DNA from 4 places in the Cedecea sp. B1(4) genome. Region 1 is predicted to be linked to each of the others. Evidence: predicted binding sites of a transcription regulator. Region 1 holds the regulator's gene; each other region holds the start of a gene.
What was found. The regulator Fur, encoded in region 1, represses iron uptake genes when iron is present. The targets are predictions, from matches to a motif close to ATAATAATGAGAACNACTATCAA.
Positions count from the first base shown of each region.

Region 2: a site for Fur is predicted at 1,827-1,849, ahead of exbB (tol-pal system-associated acyl-CoA thioesterase). Genes of this name have one in related genera too.
Region 3: a site for Fur is predicted at 2,006-2,028, ahead of gpmA (2,3-diphosphoglycerate-dependent phosphoglycerate mutase). Genes of this name have one in related genera too.
Region 4: a site for Fur is predicted at 2,585-2,607, ahead of ACR6JA_RS04890 (TonB-dependent siderophore receptor). Genes of this name have one in related genera too.

Region 1 covers NZ_JCAHMZ010000008.1:39,580-44,690, forward strand. The annotation lists gene fldA (flavodoxin FldA) at 154-684, shown strand; gene fur (ferric iron uptake transcriptional regulator) at 964-1,410, shown strand; gene ACR6JA_RS17285 (ChiQ/YbfN family lipoprotein) at 1,505-1,831, opposite strand; gene chiP (chitoporin ChiP) at 1,879-3,285, opposite strand; gene glnS (glutamine--tRNA ligase) at 3,750-5,111, opposite strand, start outside.
Region 2 covers NZ_JCAHMZ010000006.1:313,204-318,314, reverse strand. The annotation lists gene yghB (DedA family general envelope maintenance protein YghB) at 1-292, opposite strand, end outside; gene metC (cystathionine beta-lyase) at 469-1,656, opposite strand; gene exbB (tol-pal system-associated acyl-CoA thioesterase) at 1,913-2,647, shown strand; gene exbD (TonB system transport protein ExbD) at 2,654-3,079, shown strand; gene ACR6JA_RS14125 (cytoplasmic protein) at 3,682-4,065, opposite strand; gene ACR6JA_RS14120 (hypothetical protein) at 4,070-4,471, opposite strand; gene ACR6JA_RS14115 (ESA_00282 family adhesion-associated protein) at 4,565-5,068, shown strand.
Region 3 covers NZ_JCAHMZ010000014.1:3,818-8,928, forward strand. The annotation lists gene aroG (3-deoxy-7-phosphoheptulonate synthase AroG) at 1-1,005, shown strand, start outside; gene gpmA (2,3-diphosphoglycerate-dependent phosphoglycerate mutase) at 1,231-1,983, opposite strand; gene galM (galactose-1-epimerase) at 2,193-3,233, opposite strand; gene galK (galactokinase) at 3,227-4,375, opposite strand; gene galT (galactose-1-phosphate uridylyltransferase) at 4,372-5,111, opposite strand, start outside.
Region 4 covers NZ_JCAHMZ010000002.1:301,021-306,131, reverse strand. The annotation lists gene ACR6JA_RS04900 (serine/threonine protein kinase) at 1-525, shown strand, start outside; gene treA (alpha,alpha-trehalase TreA) at 700-2,457, shown strand; gene ACR6JA_RS04890 (TonB-dependent siderophore receptor) at 2,700-4,877, shown strand; gene ACR6JA_RS04885 (GlsB/YeaQ/YmgE family stress response membrane protein) at 4,943-5,111, opposite strand, start outside.

The DNA.
Region 1 (5,111 bases):
TGAAATCTCAAAAGGGTGAGCAAAACCATGTTGCAGACTGTGCACCCGGGCGTGATAGCTGTTTCCGCTGCTGGAGCTGTTCTGCTATGATTGCCCTATACGTGGGCATTGAACGGCCAGCATACTATTAAGTTTCAAGAGGTTATTTTACTCATGGCAATCGTAGGCATTTTTTTCGGCAGCGACACCGGTAACACCGAAAATATCGCGAAAATGATTCAAAAACAGCTCGGTAAAGACGTTGCTGAGGTGCATGACATTGCTAAAAGCAGCAAAGAAGATCTCGAAGGTTTCGACATTCTGTTGCTCGGCATCCCAACCTGGTACTACGGTGAAGCCCAGTGCGACTGGGATGACTTCTTCCCTACGCTTGAAGAAGTCGATTTCAACGGCAAACTGGTGGCGCTGTTCGGCTGCGGCGACCAGGAAGACTACGCGGAATATTTCTGTGATGCGCTGGGCACCATTCGCGACATTATCGAACCGCGCGGCGCGGCAATTGTGGGCCACTGGCCAACCGCGGGCTACCACTTTGAAGCCTCCAAAGGCCTGGCGGATGACGACAATTTTGTCGGTCTGGCTATCGACGAAGATCGCCAGCCGGAACTGACCGCTGAGCGCGTTGAGAAGTGGGTTAAACAGGTTTCTGAAGAACTGAATCTGGCCGATATCATTAACGCCTGATTTCCATGGCGCAAATGCGATATTTGCGCCATCTTGATAGCTTGTAGCAATGAAAATAATTGCTACAAGTTTGTAACTTTCTCGTACATCCCTGTACAATGTCTTCCTGATAGCTTGGCTGATAATTACTGTAAATGGCGACGCCGCCACGATTTTTCAGCCTTATTTTGCACCATACTTGCGGTTCCCATTTAGAAGTAGCAGTTCTATAATGAGACGCATTACTCTTTACGCTCACTGCAGTTTGAGCGAATCGTTAAGCAACAGGACACTTTCCGCATGACTGACAACAATACCGCATTAAAGAAGGCCGGCTTGAAAGTCACGCTTCCGCGATTAAAAATCCTCGAAGTGCTGCAAGAGCCGGTAAATCATCACGTCAGCGCGGAAGACTTATATAAACGTCTGATCGACATGGGCGAAGAAATCGGCCTGGCGACCGTCTATCGCGTGCTGAACCAGTTTGATGATGCAGGGATCGTGACCCGCCATAATTTTGAAGGCGGCAAGTCCGTTTTTGAGTTGACCCAGCAGCATCATCACGACCACCTGATCTGCCTCGACTGCGGTAAAGTGATCGAGTTCAGCGATGATTCTATTGAATCCCGCCAGCGTGAAATTGCCACGCGCCACGGCATCCGCCTGACTAACCACAGCCTCTATCTGTACGGGCACTGTGCTGAAGGTGACTGCCGCGAAGACGACACGGCCCACGATCCTAAATAAGTAATCCGCATTAACAAACGCTGCTTCGGTGGCGTTTAAAAGCAAAAACCGGCAGGTTTCCCTTGCCGGTTTTTTTATTAACTGAAAAAGGCTATCAGCTGTTATTGGCGCGAATCTCCTGCCAAATCTTATCGCAGCGTACCTTCGCGGCTTCATCATTGCCGCTCTTTCTTGCCTGGATACATTTCTGGTAATCCAGCACGTTCACCGTCTCTTTCTCAACAAACGCTTTATGCTGTTTTTCCTGACGCAGTACGTTCAGCACGCTCTGGCAGGCTTCAATTTTATCCGGATTGCCTTCCGCCGTATTGATACAGGCACTATAGGCCTGCTTCAGGCGTGAATCTTCCGGAGGTGCAGGAGGTTGAACGCAGGCAGACAGCGTGAATACAGCGGCGGTAATCAGCAGAATCTTTTTCATGTTCGGTTCCTTATAAAAAAACGGGCGCTTGCGCGCCCGGTTTCACATCAGAAGATGGTGAACGGAGCAATCACGATGAATTTCACGTCACGCTCATCCTGGAAGATGTTGCCGTAACCACCGCCCCAGCTTGGGATGTCGGAGTGGTTGTCGTACTGAGTGAAGTGCAGTTTGAACAGCGTGCCTTTCGCACGGCCTTCCTGCACGGTATACATGGCGTCGAGGCTGTAAGAAGACTCTTTGATCTTATTCGAAGCGAGATCCTGGCGGTTACCGGAAGCATCAAGCGCCCATGTAGATGGTTTTGCGTCCCATGCATAAACGTAAGAAGCACCCACTGCCCAACCCGGCAGGTTCCAGTTACTCAGGTCATACATTGCGCCGAAGAACACGGCTTTTTCACCGTTGGCGTTGAAGTCAGAGCGGTTATCCCACCACACATCCAGACGACCGTTGGAAGACGCGTAGGTTGGCGTCATACGCTGCAGGAAGTAACCCTGCTGGCCTTCTGCCTTCACCATGGTCCCTTCCAGACGCAGGTCAACCTGGCCAATTTTATAGCCTAAGGTCAGCGCCTGAAGCCATGCGGTGCCGTCATAAATATCGTTGATGGTGTTGTTCGCGGCTTTGTCACGGGTGCCATAGAACTGGTAGCTGGTGCTCAGCGGGCTGCCTGCAACGTCGAATTTGTAGCTGGCTTTAGCAAAGTACTGATCAACAAAACCTTGAGCCTGACCGAATGCAGCTTCCAGAATCAGGTCGTTTTTGAAGTCATATTTCGCGCCGATGGAGTGCAGGTAATCAACTTTGGTCTTTCTGTCATTCTGGTAGAACTTGTCGGTTTCCAGGTGCCATGGCGCCTTGTACTCGTTAGTCCACATGTAGGAGAAGCTCAGTGCGCCGGCATCACCGTAATCGAATGCGGCACCCGCTTCAGCCCCCTGGTAGGTACCAGGCATAAAGCTCCAGTGTGGCGCTAATAGGGTTTGGCCGGTTGGCTGAATGTAACCTGCACGAGCCCAAACCGGGCCGTACTTAAATTTAGCGGCGGCTTTATAGAGGCTGATACCGCCTTTATCGCCGGAGTAGTCTTCGCTGTAGCCTTTATTTTTAGAGGAGAATGCGATTTCGTTCGGGTGACCGCTGGCGCTGTCTTCGGCCATTTCAATGGCGGTAAAGGCGGCAATATCGAAACCAAACATGTCAGCCGCATAGCCGGACTGGAAGTCGAGGTTGGCGTTCCAGGTTGAGTGCGACAGGTTAGTTTTGTACTTACCGTCAGACACGTCTTTACGGTCACGTTCACGCTGCCAGTAATAGATGCCGCCGGTCAGCGTGGAGTCATCAACAAAGCCCGCGGCGCTAGCCTGCGGAGCTACTACAAAACCTGAAAGAGCGGTAACGCTTGCAATAGCAAGAGCAAGCGCACTACGTTTGCCACTAAACGTACGCATAGTTAAATTCCTCTTTGACGTAAAAATCATCGTCTGACGTGAAAAGCGCCAATGACGAAAAAAAGTAAAATTGCCTTACGGCTAAAAGCGGTTTTTGCCTAACACACCCGCATTACTGCTGCTCATAGACTATTTTTCGCGACGCGAATTATCAATGACTTTGTATCAGAGATTTCCTGGAGTATGACAGAGAGCACATAATCTATGTGCATTTGTAACAAAATTGCGCGGCAGATTATTAACCCTGATTACGATTGATTTTAAGAATAAAACTTCATTGAGAGCGCTTTCATTATAAGCATCAGGAGATTACGGGGAAGACATGACTTCCTGTGAAGAGATTTTCACAAAAACGTGAATGAGAATTAATTCGCATCGCGAATGTGTACACAAGGTTAATGACAGGTAAGCAAAAAGAAAAAACGCCGCATTTAGCGGCGTTTTCATCAGGCAATAAACGGCAATTATTCGCCGATTTTAGCCCAGGTATCACGCAGGCCAACGGTGCGGTTAAACACCAGTTTTTCCGCCGTCGCATAGCGGCTGTCCAGGCAGAAGTAACCTTCACGCTCGAACTGATATGCCTTACTTTTTTCCGCGTTCTGCAGACTAGGCTCAGCGAAGCCCTGGCGAATGACCAGGGAATCCGCATTAATGGTAGACAGAAAGTCTTCCGCAGCCCCTGGATTCGCGACGCTAAACAAGCGGTCGTACAGACGAATTTCAACCGGCAGCGCGTGTGCTGCGCTCACCCAATGAATAACACCCTTCACCTTGCGACCGTCCGCCGGGTCCTTGCTCAGGGTTTCCGGATCGTAGGTGCAGTAAAGTTCGGTGATATTACCTTCTGCGTCTTTTTCTACGCGTTCGGCTTTGATCACATAGGCATTACGCAGGCGAACTTCTTTACCCAGCACCAGGCGCTTGTACTGCTTGTTTGCTTCTTCGCGGAAGTCAGCGCGATCGATATAGATCTCGCGGCTGAACGGCACTTCACGGCTACCCATTTCAGGTTTGTTAGGATGATTCGGCATGGTAACCGTCTCTTCTTCACCTTCAGGGTAGTTAGTGATAATAACTTTTACCGGATCCAGCACGGCCATTGCACGCGGCGCATTCTCGTTAAGATCGTCACGGATGCAGGATTCCAGGGAAGCCATTTCAACGGTGTTGTCCTGCTTGGTTACGCCAATGCGCTTACAGAACTCGCGAATGGATGCTGCGGTATAGCCGCGGCGACGCAGGCCGGAGATAGTCGGCATACGCGGGTCGTCCCAGCCTTCTACAATCTTCTCGGTCACCAGCAGATTCAGCTTACGCTTGGACATGATGGCGTATTCGAGATTCAGGCGAGAAAATTCGTACTGACGCGGGTGAGCAGGGATGGTGATGTTATCCAGCACCCAATCATACAGACGGCGGTTGTCCTGGAACTCCAGGGTACACAGCGAGTGCGTAATGCCTTCCAGCGCGTCGGAAATACAGTGGGTGAAGTCGTACATCGGGTAGATGCACCACTTGTTGCCGGTCTGGTGGTGATCGGCAAATTTAATGCGGTACAGCACTGGGTCGCGCATAACGATGAACGGCGAGGCCATATCAATTTTGGCACGCAGGCAGGCGGTACCTTCGGCAAACTCACCGTTGCGCATTTTCTCGAACAGCGCGAGGTTTTCCTCAATGCTACGATCGCGGAACGGGCTGTTTTTACCGGGCGCAGTCAGAGAGCCACGGTATTCACGAATTTGTTCCGGACTCAGCTCATCAACATACGCCAGTCCTTTATTTATCAGCTCAACGGCATAATTAAAAAGCTGGTCAAAATA
Region 2 (5,111 bases), on a different contig from region 1:
TGCGGGTATTGCCGAGCCAGCGCCCTTGTAAATAACTAAGCCAACAGCCCAAACTGGCTGCGATGGTTAAAATCACCAGCGTCGGTACAAAGCCCATCACGCCTTTGGCGATCAGCGCTCCCGCGAGCAGCAACAGGCTATCGCCCGGCAAAAATGAAGCAGGAAGTAGCCCATTTTCCAGGAACAGCGTCGCAAACATAACGCAATAGACAATGCCAATCACATGGGGGTCGGCCAGCGCGGCAAAATCGTGATGCCAAAGCGCCTCGACAATATTTTGTATAACAGCCATAGGTATTCCTGTGGAACCGCTTATTGAGTTCGCCCCGAGTATTACACCCGCAACTTAGGCTCACCTTAATTTCTACACATTGTACTGCTAAAATCTTCTCGACACCTTGATCCCAGGCTCAACAAAATCCCGATAATGGCAAAAAACTGTTCCACGATTACCGATAAACGGAATTTTTAGGCAATACGCTGAAAACCCGCTTCCAGATCTGCAATCAGATCGTCCACGTTTTCCAGGCCAATATGAAGGCGAACCAGGGTGCCGCTAAAGTCGACGCCGCCTGCCGGGCGGATCTCCGCCAGCTCATCAGGCTGATTAGCGAGAATAAGCGATTCATAGCCGCCCCAGGAATAGGCCATGCTGAAATACTCGAAATGATTGAGGTACTGTTCATACTCTTCATCACTCAGCCGCTTTTTCAGCACAAATGAGAACAGACCACTGCTGCCTGTAAAGTCACGTTTCCAGTATTCATGCCCTTTGCTGCCGGGCAGCGCTGGATGATTCACGCGCTCAACCTGCGGATGCTGTGCCAGCCATTCGGCGACTTTTAAGCTGCTTTCTTGATGCTGACGCAGGCGAACACCCAGGGTCCGAATACCGCGGCTGGTCATATACGCGGTGTCTGCATCCAGCATTTGCCCCATCAGATAGGCATTCTCGCGCAGCTGATCCCAACATCGGGCATTGGATACTGCGGTGCCAACCATCGCATCCGAATGGCCAATTAAATATTTGGTTCCCGCCTGAATGGAGATATCGATGCCGAACTCCAGCGCTTTAAACAGCACGCCAGCCGCCCAGGTATTGTCGATCATGATGATAGCATCAGGGGCAACGCGCCTTACCGCCGCGACAATCGCCGGAATATCGTGGACTTCCATCGTAATGGAGCCGGGAGATTCCAGAAAAACGACTTTGGTATTTGGCTGAATCAGGTTGGCAATATCGGCACCAATCTCCGGCGCGAACCAGCCGGTGCTAACCCCAAGCTTTGAGAGAATTTTGGTACAGAAATCCTGCGTTGGCTCATAGGCCGTTTCGGTCACCAGAACGTGGTCGCCCTGTTCAACAAAGGCCAGAATCGTATTCGCCACCGCGGCGGCGCCGCAGGGAAAGAGGGCACAGCCCGCGCCGCCTTCAAGTTCACACATCGCTTCCTGCAACGAGAAATGGGTCAGCGTGCCGCGGCGGCCATAGAACAGCTCGCCCTTAGCGCGGTTAGCGGTGGCCTGCTTTTTGGCCTCAACGCTTTCAAAGACGAGGGAGGAGGCGCGCTGAATCACGCTGTTAACCGAACCCTGAGTAAACTTCTTGCTGCGCCCGGCGTTGACCAGCGCCGTTTCGATGTGTTTTTCCGCCATTTCCGCTTCCCCGTCTAACCATCTGGATGTCTGGACGTAAATTAACACAGAATGGGCAAAGGGCATCATGGCGTTTTCTCAGGTTGGCGAAAAAAGTCATCATTTCGCCAGGTGGTCGCTTTTCCTGCGTAAGCGCAAGGAATGCTTCAACAATTTCCGGCAGTCTGCAAATACTAATGAGAACGACTATCAATTCGATAGTTTTTTGATATATTAGTCTCAGTTTTGACATTTATTTCTCGCTGGAGCGTAAGACGTGACGAGTAATCTGATGCAGACGGATCTGTCCGTTTGGGGCATGTATCAACATGCTGACATCGTAGTGAAGATCGTGATGATTGGCCTGATTCTGGCCTCTGTTGTCACCTGGGCCATCTTTTTCAGTAAGAGCGTGGAGCTGATCACCCAGAAACGTCGCCTCAAGCGAGAGCAGCAGCAGCTGGCTAACGTGCGCTCCCTGAACGAAGCGAGCAGCGCGGCAGAAGCCTTTGACAGTAAAAGCCTGAGCACGCTGTTAATCAACGAAGCCCTGAACGAACTGGAACTTTCAGCCGGTGTGGAAGATAACGAAGGCATTAAAGATCGTACCGGCTTCCGCCTTGAGCGCCGTGTGGCCGCCGTTGGGCGCCACATGGGGCGCGGTAACGGTTTCCTGGCCACCATCGGTGCGATTTCACCGTTCGTCGGCCTGTTCGGTACCGTTTGGGGCATCATGAACAGCTTCATCGGTATCGCTCAATCCCAGACCACTAACCTGGCGGTCGTTGCCCCGGGCATCGCAGAAGCGCTGCTGGCGACGGCAATCGGCCTGGTAGCCGCCATCCCGGCGGTGGTTATCTATAACATCTTCGCGCGTATGATAGGCAGCTACAAAGCCAGCCTCAGCGACGTTGCCGCGCAGGTTCTGCTGCTGCAAAGCCGCGATCTGGACCTGGATGGTACCGCTCAGCCGCGTCCGGTGCGTAATACCCAGCAACTGCGAGTAGGTTAATGCCCCATGGCAATGCGTCTGAACGAAAACCTCGATGACAATGGTGAAATGCATGAAATCAACGTTACGCCGTTTATCGACGTTATGTTGGTGCTGCTGATCATCTTCATGGTGGCGGCGCCGCTGGCAACGGTGGACGTGAAGGTTAACCTTCCGGCCTCCAGCAGTGAACCACAGCCACGCCCTGAGAAGCCGGTTTACCTGTCGGTAAAAGCCGATCATTCGATGTTTATCGGTAATGACCCGGTAACCAAAGAGTCGATGGTCAATGCGCTGATTGCCGCAACCGAAGGGAAAAAAGACACCACCATTTTCTTCCGCGCGGACAAAACGGTGGACTACGAAACGCTGATGGACGTGATGGATACGCTGCACCAGGCAGGGTATTTGAAGATTGGCCTGGTCGGCCAGGAAGTCACGAAAGCGAAGTAATCGCCACTTGTTCTTCAGCCCTCTTCTTATCTGGAGAGGGCGAAAATCTTCTTGCTCTATAAATCTCCTCTCCACCGCACAGTTTCTTAACTACAAATATGCTCTATGAAGGCGCGGCTAAGATTCCGTTCACTTCCGGCCCTTTTTATATGTAGCCGTGGTACCGGTGAACATCTTAGAGGAATCACCGTCACTCCCCTAAGAACCCGGACCCCTGGCGAAATACATCGACCGCTGAAGCGGCATACCTCCGTTTTATCTCCCAGTCCTGGGTCGGCTGAGATGCGTTTCGGACGTGCTCAAGCTCCGGTCGTTCCCGACGGCCGGACCCTGGCCAGTCGGAGAGAAAATGGAGGCGATTTAAGCCGGAATCGTGCTTCGCTTTATGTTCAGCGCTGACTGTAACAGCCGCGTCGCTTCTGGTTTTTTACCCCCATCCTACCCCTCTCCCAGAAGGGTAGGGGATAAACCATGTTCCCCGCACCGGTATACTATCTCGCCCTCTTTGGGGAGAGAGCCGGGATGAGGGGAAACAGATCGACGGATGAACGGAATATTTAACCAGTACAGCAAAGAGCATTTGCACGGCTTTAGGGATTAGATCACAGCGTAGAACTCTTCCACGTCTTCTCTGCAAGACCACGGGTCATCGACAGCGTCTGGGCTTCCTGCTCTTTCAGGCGCTGATAATGCCCTTCCAGCCGCTTAAGAATCTGCTCTTTAAGCTTTGGATGATGGCTGAGGATCTCCTCCAGCACCGCCCCATACACCTCTTCTTTGGCACGCCACGGGAAGATTTCACGGCGATTCATCCACTTCAGATCGATAAGCGCCGAAGTAATATCCGTAACTTCCTGCGTATTACGGGTGATATTTTCATTCTTAAGGCGAACCAGAATCGCTATATTTTTACTTAACGTAAATTCATGGTCTTTATTTTCATCAGCGCTAATTAACAAGGGCTGTTTTTTTATAGGTTCTGCCATGGCACTACTCGTCAATTGAATAGCATAATGGCCAGGGTTTTTCTTGGGTCATTTGATTAACCCAAATTTCCTGTTCCTTGCTACCCACCCAGGCGGTTTTGTCTTCGATAAGCATCTGCAAATCGGCGGCACTAATAAGTTCTTTTTCAACCAGTTCGCCAATCAGGGCATGTAACGCCTCTATCCTAACCGCACACAGCAGCCGCTCTTTAATATGACGGTCGGTTTCTTCAAGCAGGCGGTTCTTGGCCTGTCCGGCATAATGACTGCCGCTCAGGATGTTTTTTTCCAGCGTTAAAATCTTGTCCTGAACGACTTCCGACGTGGTACTATTTTCAGCTTCTGCAGGGAGCGTTGACGGTGCAACAACGGGATAGCGCCGTGGTATGAAGTGTTCAGGTAGCATCGAATGTGATCCTTTGAAATCGGTTCAATATTCAGGTTCAGAGATTCGCGATATGATGCCTCAATTCAAAAATAAAAAAAACAGGAGTTTCTTATGCACAGCATATTTTATTCTATTGTCACTATTTTGATTTTGTTATGTGCTGTATTGGTTATGCTCAAGGAGTTTAGCGCTTCAAATAATAAGAAAAATCGTGCGGCGGGTGAAATACAACCCATCACCACCAGCGAAGAGCGGGAAGATTATTTTGGCATGCTGATGTCTAAAATTACGCCCAGCTATTATTGGCGTATTAACAGCGAGTATATTGATTTTACTCACGCCACAATTAAAAAAATGCGTATCGATGAACTGACTTCCCAGCCGGTTTTATTTAGCGCCCAGCGCCGCTGCAGTGATTTAAATTCGGCGGTGTATAAATATTATGACAATATTAAAAAACGCTGTGCCGAAGGTGAGCAGGTGCCATTGTCAGACATTGAAGTGCTGAACCTGCGCCAGTGTTTTAACGAGTTTAGCCGCGACGCTTATCCTGCACTGGTCGCGTTGGTATGGCCGCAGTATCAGCGCCCGGAGATCGACCTGAACAGCGTATGAGCCCTGTAATCCTGCGTCTGGGGCTCACGCTTAAACGCCGGAA
Region 3 (5,111 bases), on a different contig from region 1:
CTCCCCCCTGTAGCGCTGTTGGAAAAATTCCCCGCCACTGAAAAAGCCGCCCACACTGTCTCTCAGGCGCGTAAAGCGATCCATAAAATCCTTAAAGGCAGCGACGATCGCCTGCTGGTGGTGATTGGGCCATGCTCCATTCACGACACGAAAGCCGCGAAAGAGTACGGCACGCGTCTGCTGGCATTGCGTGAAGAGCTACAGGGCGAGCTGGAAGTGGTGATGCGCGTCTATTTTGAAAAACCACGCACTACGGTGGGCTGGAAAGGCTTGATTAACGATCCGCACATGGACAGTAGCTACCAGATTAACGACGGTCTGCGTATTGCGCGTAAACTGCTGCTGGATATCAACGATTCCGGCCTGCCAGCGGCGGGGGAATTCCTCGATATGATCACGCCTCAGTATCTGGCGGATCTAATGAGCTGGGGCGCTATCGGTGCGCGTACCACTGAATCACAGGTGCACCGCGAACTGGCTTCTGGCCTCTCTTGCCCGGTTGGCTTTAAAAACGGCACCGACGGCACGATCAAAGTTGCGATTGATGCCATCAACGCCGCTGGAGCACCGCACTGCTTCCTGTCCGTAACCAAGTGGGGCCATTCCGCTATCGTCAACACCAGCGGGAACGGTGACTGCCACATTATTCTGCGTGGCGGCAAAGAGCCTAACTACAGCGCGAAGCATGTGGAAGAGGTCAAAGCTGGCCTGGTTAAAGCGGGGCTTGAGCCACAGGTGATGATCGATTTCAGCCACGCCAACAGCAGCAAACAGTTTAAAAAGCAGATGGATGTTTCTGCCGACGTTTGCGGCCAAATTGCCGGCGGCGAAAAGGCCATCATCGGCGTGATGATTGAAAGCCATCTGGTAGAAGGCAACCAAAGCCTGGAGAGCGGCGAGCCGCTGGTCTACGGCAAAAGCGTTACCGACGCCTGCATTGGCTGGGATGATACAGAAGTGGCGCTGCGCCAGCTTGCCGCTGCGGTAAAAGCTCGTCGCAACTAATGGCCTGATTTGAGCAATAAAAAAGGCGTGGTGCTTACCACGCCTTTTGTTTGCTGACAAAGAGGGAAAAATCGTGGTTTTTCCCTCTTTGTGGTTATCAGCCGAAAATCAATGAATTGATTTTCCTGTTTTTCAACAAGCCTTCTGGTATTTCTTCTATAACCATAGGTTTGTCAGCAGTCTTGGGGCGTGGTGCTTACCACGCCTTTTTTTATGGGCGGCGAATTACTTCGCTTTGCCCTGGTTGGCTACTGCGGCGGCTTTCGCTGCGATTTCGTCAGCGTTGCCCAGGTAGTAACGTTTCAGCGGTTTGAAGTTCTCATCGAACTCATAAACCAGCGGCACGCCGGTAGGGATGTTCAGCTCGAGGATCTCATCTTCGCTCAGGTTATCCAGGTATTTAACCAGTGCGCGCAGGGAGTTACCGTGAGCCGCAACGATAACGCGCTCGCCGGATTTCATGCGTGGCAGAATGGACTCATTCCAGAACGGCGTTACGCGGTCGATGGTCAGCGCCAGGCTTTCGGTAGTTGGCAGTTCGCTGTCGGTCAGTTTAGCGTAACGTGGATCGTGGCCAGGGAAGCGCTCGTCGTCTTTAGACAGCTCTGGTGGGGTGATTGCGAAGCCGCGACGCCACTGTTTAACCTGCTCGTCACCGTATTTTTCAGCGGTTTCAGCTTTGTTCAGACCCTGCAGGGCGCCGTAGTGACGCTCGTTCAGTTTCCAGGATTTCTCGACCGGCAGCCAGGCCTGGTCCAGTTCATCGAGGATGTTCCACAGAGTGTGGATGGCACGTTTCAGCACAGAGGTGTAAGCGAAGTCGAAAGTGAAGCCTTCGTCCTTCAGAAGCTTACCGGCAGCCTTAGCTTCGGTACGACCTTTATCAGACAGATCAACATCATACCAACCAGTGAAGCGGTTTTCGTTGTTCCACTGGCTTTCGCCGTGACGAACCAGTACCAGCTTAGTAACAGCCATGATTTACTCCTTAATGAGCCTGGGATTAATGATAACAATTATCATTATATTGCCGCGCCATAAGCCACGGCAATGATAAACGTTTAACATAGCGAAAAAGCGCGTGGAGTGTAAGGTGGTTGTAAAAGGTTGTTATATTTTTGGCTCGATCTGGCGGGAAAGTCAGCGATTTGGTGAGAAATTGCCCTTAATCAAAAGGGCAAGAGGTTTTAATGGGGCTGAAACTGGTATTCCGTAATGCTGAGATACGTCTCATCCGGTTTTAACCAGCAGTCCGGCTGCGGCCATTCCGGGTTATTTGGGCTGTCCGGCAGGAAGCCGCTCTCCAGCGCCAGACCGTTCCAGTCGCTGTAGTTTTCTTTATCGCGTGCAGGGGTGCCCGCCAGATAGTTTCCGCTATAGACCTGTAGCGCGGGTGCCGTCGTAAACACGTTCATTTCCAGCGCACCGTCGGTGGACCAGACTCGTGCAACGGGTTGGCTGAGATCGCCTTTGGCCTGCAGCAGAAAAGCATGGTCGTAGCCTTTGGTGATTTGCTGATCGGCGTCGGCCAGAAAATCTTGTGCAAGCGTCTTAGGTTCACGAAAGTCAAAGCCGGTGTTGACTACTTCTTTCAGGTCTCCAGCAGGCAAGCCGCTGGCGTTGACCGGTAAATAGCTGTCGGCCAGCAATTGAAGTTTATGCTGCCGCACATCGCTTTGAACGCTGTCAAGATTGAAGTAGGCGTGGTTGGTGAGACCGACCGGGCACGGCTTATCGACGGTGGCACGAAGCTCGATGCTGATGCGGTTATCTTCCGTTAAGGCATAGCGCGCCGTGGTGTGTAATTTACCGGGGAAACCCTGATCGCCGTCGCAGGAATCTAGCGCGTACGTCACAGCCTGCTCATTTTGCACGGCAATGCGCCAGCGTCGTTTGTCGAAGCCTTCCGGCCCGCCGTGAAGCTGATTTTCGCCCTGGTTAATCTCAAGCTGGAGCATTTCACCGCCAACGGTAAGCTTCCCTCCAGCAATACGGTTAGCGTAGCGCCCGACGGTCGCACCCATAAAGGCACTTTGCTGTAAATACTGCTCAGGCGAAGCGCAGCCCAGCAGCGTTTCCCGCACGCTACCGTCTTTGAGCGGCACCCGACAGGAAAGCAAGGTCGCGCCCCAGTCCATCAGCGTGACAACCATCCCCGCGCTATTGCGCAGGGTGGTAAGCCGAAACGGCTGGCCATCCGGCGCCAGCTGCGGCGTCTCTTTTAGCATTGACCTGCTCCTTCGGAGGCTTTGCAAATGTAGAAGGTTTCTTTAATCCCGGTTTTGCTCTCGTACTGTTCTTCCACAGCCTGTTTCACGGTCGGGACGAGATCTTCAGGCACCAGTGCGACAATACAGCCCCCAAAACCACCGCCGGTCATACGTACGCCACCTTTCTCGCCAATCGCCGCTTTGACGATCTCTACCAGAGTATCGATTTGTGGCACGGTGATTTCGAAATCATCGCGCATGGAGGCGTGAGATTCTGCCATCAGCTGGCCCATGCGAACCAGATCACCTTTGGCAAGTGCATCTGCGGCTTCCACGGTACGGATATTTTCTGTCAGCACGTGACGAACGCGTTTGGCAACAATTGGATCCAGCTCGTGCGCTACGGCATTGAATTTTGCCAGCTCAACGTCGCGCAGGGCTTTCTGGCTAAAGAAACGGGCACCGGTTTCACACTGTTCGCGGCGGGTGTTGTATTCGCTACCCACCAGCGTGCGCTTGAAGTTACTGTTGATGATGACTACTGCAACGCCTTTTGGCATGGAGACCGCTTTCGTTCCCAGGGAGCGGCAATCAATCAGCAGGGCGTGGTCTTTCTTGCCAAGGGCGGAAATCAGCTGATCCATAATGCCGCAGTTGCAGCCGACAAACTGATTCTCTGCTTCCTGGCCATTGAGCGCCAGTTGAGCGCCATCCAGAGGCAGGTGGTACAGATGCTGGAAGACTTTGCCGACCGCGACTTCCAGCGAGGCTGACGAACTTAACCCTGCGCCCTGCGGTACATTGCCGCTGATCACCATATCCACACCGGAAAAGTTTTTATCTCGCTTTTGCAGATGCTTCACTACGCCGCGAACATAGTTAGCCCACTGTTGCGTGTTATGCGAGACGATAGGGGCATCAAGGGAGAAACTGTCCTGTTGATTGTCATAATCAGCGGCAACAACTCGCACGATACGGTCATCTCGTTTGGCACAGCTGATAACCGTCTGGTAATCAATGGCGCAGGGCAGCACGAAACCATCATTGTAATCGGTGTGCTCACCAATCAGGTTTACACGGCCCGGGGCCTGAATAGCGTGGGTGGCCGGATAGCCAAATTGTTCAGCGAACAGACGCTGGGTTTTCTCTTTCAGACTCATAATGACGCTCCTGACTGGCGGAAATGGATATCACTGACGGCACGCAAGCGTTCTGCGGCTTGCTCTGCGGTTAAATCTCGTTGGGTTTCGGCCAGCATTTCATAGCCGACCATAAATTTACGTACCGTGGCGCTGCGCAGCAGCGGCGGGTAGAAATGTGCGTGAAGCTGCCAGTGCTGATTGCTTTCACCGTTGAACGGCGCGCCGTGCCAGCCCATTGAGTAGGGGAAGGAGCACTGAAAGAGGTTGTCATAGCGGCTGGTGAGTTTTTTCAGCGCTAACGCCAGGTCAGCACCTTGTTCTGCGCTGAGGTCGGTAATACGCAGGACGTGGGTTTTGGGCAGCAGCAGTGTTTCGAACGGCCAGGCTGCCCAGTAAGGGACGACGGCCAACCAGTGTTCGGTTTCAACCACGGTGCGTCTACCGTCCGCCCGTTCACGCTGCACGTAGTCCAGCAGCATTGGGGTGCCCTGGTGGGCGAAATATTCACGTTGTAGGGCGTCTTCACGGGCGACCTCATTAGGCAAAAAGCTGTTTGCCCAAACCTGTCCGTGAGGATGTGGGTTGGAGCAGCCCATGGCCGCGCCTTTGTTTTCAAATACCTGAACCCACGGGTATGTCTGCCCCAGCTCAGCGGTCTGCTGTTGCCAGGTTTGTACGACTTCTTCCAGAGCGGGAAGCGTAAGCTCTGGCAATGTTTTACTGTGGTCGGGAGAGAAGCAGATAACCCGGCTGG
Region 4 (5,111 bases), on a different contig from region 1:
ATTGACGCTTTTGCGGCCCTGCTGAATATCCAGCCAGACGACGTGCGTGAACTGATCGGTAATAAAAAAACGGGTACCGCACTGGTGCCGGTAGAAGATCCAGAGAACACGGCGACGAGTCCGCTCTGGAAGCGCTATCAACCTGCCCTGCAAATTGGCGCGGGCGCCGTCGCGGGCCTGATTGTTGGCGCGGTACTTTTTGGCCGGGGAAGCCCTTCAGTGAGCTCGCCGGAATCTGCTCCCGCACCGCTTGCAGCTAATCAAAGCCCGACGCAGGCAAGCGCGGCCCCTGCAGCCTCCGCGGCTGAAAGTACGCTTGCCCGAGTGTATGTTCGAATGAACGACGGCGAACAGCTGGCGGTCAACGGCAAAGCGCAAAAGCTGACGCCCGCTGCCAACGGTTTTACGTCGCTTCAGCTCCCCGCCGGGAAATATTTGTTGGCACTGAGCGGCGGCGAAACGCCCCGCAAGCAAACTATTGTGGTAACGAATTCCGGCACCTGGCTGGTAAACCCGCAGGGGTGATTACAGACTTAACGAATACTTCAGCCCCGTTCTACGGGGCTTTTTTATGAGGTAAAAAATCCGGTTTTTCTCTTTTTATCTTCAACGGCGCTCGAAATTCGGAAAATTCAACTAAGGTTTTCAGGGAGTTGATCGCAACGTAGCGTGTTGCGTCCCGTCGATGGAGAAGGAATGATGATAAAACCCGTTTTGCGCCGGCCTTATGCGCTTTGCTTTGCGGCCCAAATGGCCGCTGCCGGTGCCGTATTTGGCCTTACGCCGCTTGCTTCGTTTGCAGCCCAGGAAACCGAATCCCCACGCCCGCCCGAGCCTCAATCGCCCGACGAGCTTTTTGGGCCTTTGTTTATTGATGTCCAGACCGCGAAGCTGTTCCCCGACCAGAAAACCTTTGCGGATGCCGTGCCCAAGGGCGATCCGCTGATGATCCTTGCCGATTATCGTATGCAGCGCCGGCTCTCGGGGTTCGACTTACGCCATTTTGTTGATGTGAACTTTATCCTGCCGAAGGAAGAAAAAAAGTCTGTGCCACAGGAAGGAGAAAGCCTGCGGGAGCATATCAACGGGCTCTGGCCTGAACTGACCCGTTCCGCGAACAGCGACAACAAATGGGACCCGCTTCTCCCGCTACCAAAACCTTACGTTGTGTCCGGCGGGCGCTTCCACGAGCTTTACTATTGGGACAGTTACTTCACCCTGCTGGGGCTGGCGGAGAGTGGGCGCTGGGATGACGTGCAAAATATGGTGGACAACTTCGCCCACGAAATCGATACCTGGGGCTACATTCCCAACGGGAACCGCAGCTACTACCTGGGCCGTTCACAGCCGCCGTTTTTCGCCATGATGGTTGAACTGCTGGCGCAGAATAAAGGCGATAGCGTTTACACAGCCTATCTGCCGCAGCTGAAGCAGGAGTACAGCTGGTGGATGGACGGCAGCGACGCCCTCAAACCGGGCGAAGCCCATGCCCGCGTGGTGAAACTCAAAAATGGTGCCCTGCTCAACCGTTACTGGGATGAGAAAGACACGCCGCGAACCGAGTCTTACCTGGACGACGTCACCACTGCGAAAAATACGCCGTCGCGTGCAGCCACGGATATTTATCGTGACCTGCGAGCCGCCGCCGCTTCCGGCTGGGACTTCAGCTCCCGCTGGATGGATAATCCAGCCCAACTGGGCACCATCCGTACCACAAGCATTGTGCCCGTGGACCTTAATGCGCTGCTCTATCAGCTTGAAAAAACGTTGGCTCACGCCAGCGAGCTGGCAAAAGATAGCGACGCAGCACAGCGCTATAAGCAGGCCGCTGACGATCGACAGAAAGCAATTGAACAAAACCTGTGGAACGCCAAAGAAGGCTGGTACGCGGATTACGACCTGAAAAGCCACACGGTTCGAAACCAGCTAACCGCCGCCGCCCTGTTCCCACTGTACGTTCATGCGGCGGCGCAGGACAGAGCGGACAAGATGGCGAAGGCCACCCGTCAGCATCTGCTCAGCGCGGGCGGACTTGCCACGACCAGCGTAAAAACCAGCCAGCAATGGGATGCCCCCAACGGCTGGGCGCCGCTGCAGTGGGTGGCCACCGAAGGTCTGCAAAATTACGGGCATAAAGATCTCGCGCTGGAAGTCAGCTTCCGCTTCCTGAGTACGGTGCAGAACCTCTTCAACAAAGAGCAAAAGCTGGTTGAAAAATACGATGTGACAGCCGGAGGTGCGGGCGGTGGAGGCGGTGAATATCCACTTCAGGATGGCTTCGGCTGGACCAACGGCGTCGCGCTGAAAATGCTGGATATGCTCTGTGCAAAAGAAAAACCCTGCGACAATGCACCGGATAAGTTGCCTTCGGCCACGCCCGGCCCGGTGACGGAAACCACCAAATCGGCTGCAGATAAAACGGAGCCATCGTCTGCTTCAAGCCAGCCAGCGCCGTAACCTGACCGCACTGACCACGGCGTGATTGCCGCTTAATCATTTCATTTAAAACAATAAGCCCATGAAATCATCATTGATTTCATGGGCTTTTATGCATTAAAAATCATCGCACGCCTTGCACTTGATAATAATAACGATAACAATTCTCATTCGAAGCCGCATTTAAAAACCGCGTTTTCCCGTCGCATGCCGGCGGAGGACTTCCATCAGGATGATGATCTCAATACTTCCGGATCGAAAAAATGATAAAGCTTTTTACCATCAAGCGTTCCGCCTTACTCTGCACGCTGGCGCTCATCGCCCCTTTTTCTTCATCGGCTGAAGAAACTCTGGTTGTCACCGCTAAACCTGCCGATACCGCGACCTCTCCTACGCTGGGCTACACCGCCACCACAACCCGTGGCGCGACCAAAACCGACGCGCCGTTGATCACCACCGGGCAAAGCATTTCCGTCGTGACGCGTCAGCAAATGGAAGACCAGAGCGCGCAAACCATTAATAGCGCGCTGAACTATACCCCCGGCGTGTTCACCGGTTTCTCCGGCGGCGCCACCCGCTACGACACCGTCGCGTTAAGAGGATTTCATGGCGGCGACGTGAATAACATTTTCCTTGATGGCCTGCGGCTGATGAGCGATGCGGGTAGCTTTAACGTGGTCCAGGTCGACCCCTGGTTCCTGGAACGCCTTGACGTCATCAAAGGCCCGTCTTCCGCACTTTACGGCCAGACTGTTCCGGGTGGCCTGGTGATGGAAACGTCTAAACGCCCGCAGTTTGTCGAAGAAGGCCACGTGCGGGCGATATACGGCAACCACAACACCAACGGCACGGCGTTTGATTACACTAACGCGATTAATGACCAGTGGGCCTTCCGTATCACCGGCCTGACCAAAAATAGTGATACGCAGTATGACAACACGCGTGACGAACGTTACGCTATTTCGCCGTCCCTGCTTTGGCAGCCGGATGATGCAACGTCTCTGGTACTAAGAGCCTACCTGGAAAAAGATCCGTCCGGGGGCTACCACGGTTCTGTTCCGGGCGACGGCAGCCTTTACACCACCACGGGACGCAAGCTGGATACTGGCTTTTCTGACGTACAACCGGGCGATGACGCCTTTAAGCGCCACCAGCAGATCTACAGCTACGAGTTTGCTCACGCCTTCGATGAAGTCTGGTCTTTCCGCTCAAACGCCAGCTATACCCACTCAAACGTAGCGCTACGCCAGGCCTATCAAATTGGCTGGGCAGATACCGCGCATAACGAACTGTCGCGCTACTACAGCCGTGAAAACTCCTCGCTGGATGCCTGGGCCATCGACAATCAGTTAAAAGCCGACTTCGCGACCGGCGATCTGCAGCATAAAGTGGTGCTCGGCGGGGAATATCACCGGTTCACCAACGATCTGACCGACGGAACGGGCTACACCACCAACCAGAACCCATGGACCGGCGTTTCTGGTGGCGTTGGCGGTTACTATTATTACGATCCACGTGACCCAAGCTACGCGACAATTAATCAGGGGCTTTTGGTTAAATCAGGCCGCCGCCAGTATGAGCAAACCGGGGCTTATCTGCAGGATGAGATGAAGTGGGACCGCTGGCATATGACGCTGTCTGGTCGCTACGATCATCTGGTGACTAAAAGCCATCTGGTGGCAACGGCGATCGACAGTGACGTAACGGACAACCGCAGCGACAACCACTTTAGCGGCCGCGCATCTCTGCTGTACGCCTTTGATAACGGTATTTCGCCGTATGTGAGCTACAGCCAGGCCGTCACACCGCAGGTACTTTCCGATGCCGAAGGCAAGCTGCTGAAACCCACAACCGCAGAACAGTACGAGGCCGGGATTAAATACCAGCCTGTGGGAACCAGCGATCTGTATAGCGCCGCCGTTTACGATTTGACCCAAAAAGATGTGGGGAACCGTAACGTGCAGGGGGGATATTTTGAACCGGCAGGCAAAGTGCATTCGCAAGGACTTGAGCTGGAAGCCCGCACTCAGTTGACACCACGCCTGTCAACCATCGCTGGCTATACCCTTAACCGGGTGCGCTATAAAGATGCCATCGACGGTAATGACGACAACACGCCGTACGTCACGCCAAATCAAATGGCGAGCCTGTGGAGCACGTTCAAAGCCGATTATGGCCTGAGCCTGGGCGCAGGGATTCGCTACATCGGCAAACAATGGGCCGACAACGAAAATACCCTGCGTGTTCCTTCCGTAACGCTGCTGGATGCCATGGTTCGGGCAGACATGGGCGCATGGACACCGTCGCTGAAAGGCGCGTTTGTGCAGCTCAATGCCACCAACCTGACGGGCCGTGACTATGTGGCGGGCTGCTACGGGACGGGCTATTGCTATTGGGGCGCGGAACGTTCGATCATTGCGACCGTGGGCTACGATTTCTAAACTTATATAGAAAGCTAAACGTAAAAACGGCCCTGAAGGGCCGTTTTTACGTAATGAATGACTTTCTACCGTCGTACCATCCTGAAAATAGCCAGCACAATAATGGCACCAATCACCGCCACAAAGAAACTTGGCCAGTTAAAACCGGTTACCGGTCCGCCAAGGTGCAATGCCGTCGCCACCCAACCGCCGACAACCGCGCCCACGATCCCCAGAATACAGGTGAGGATAATA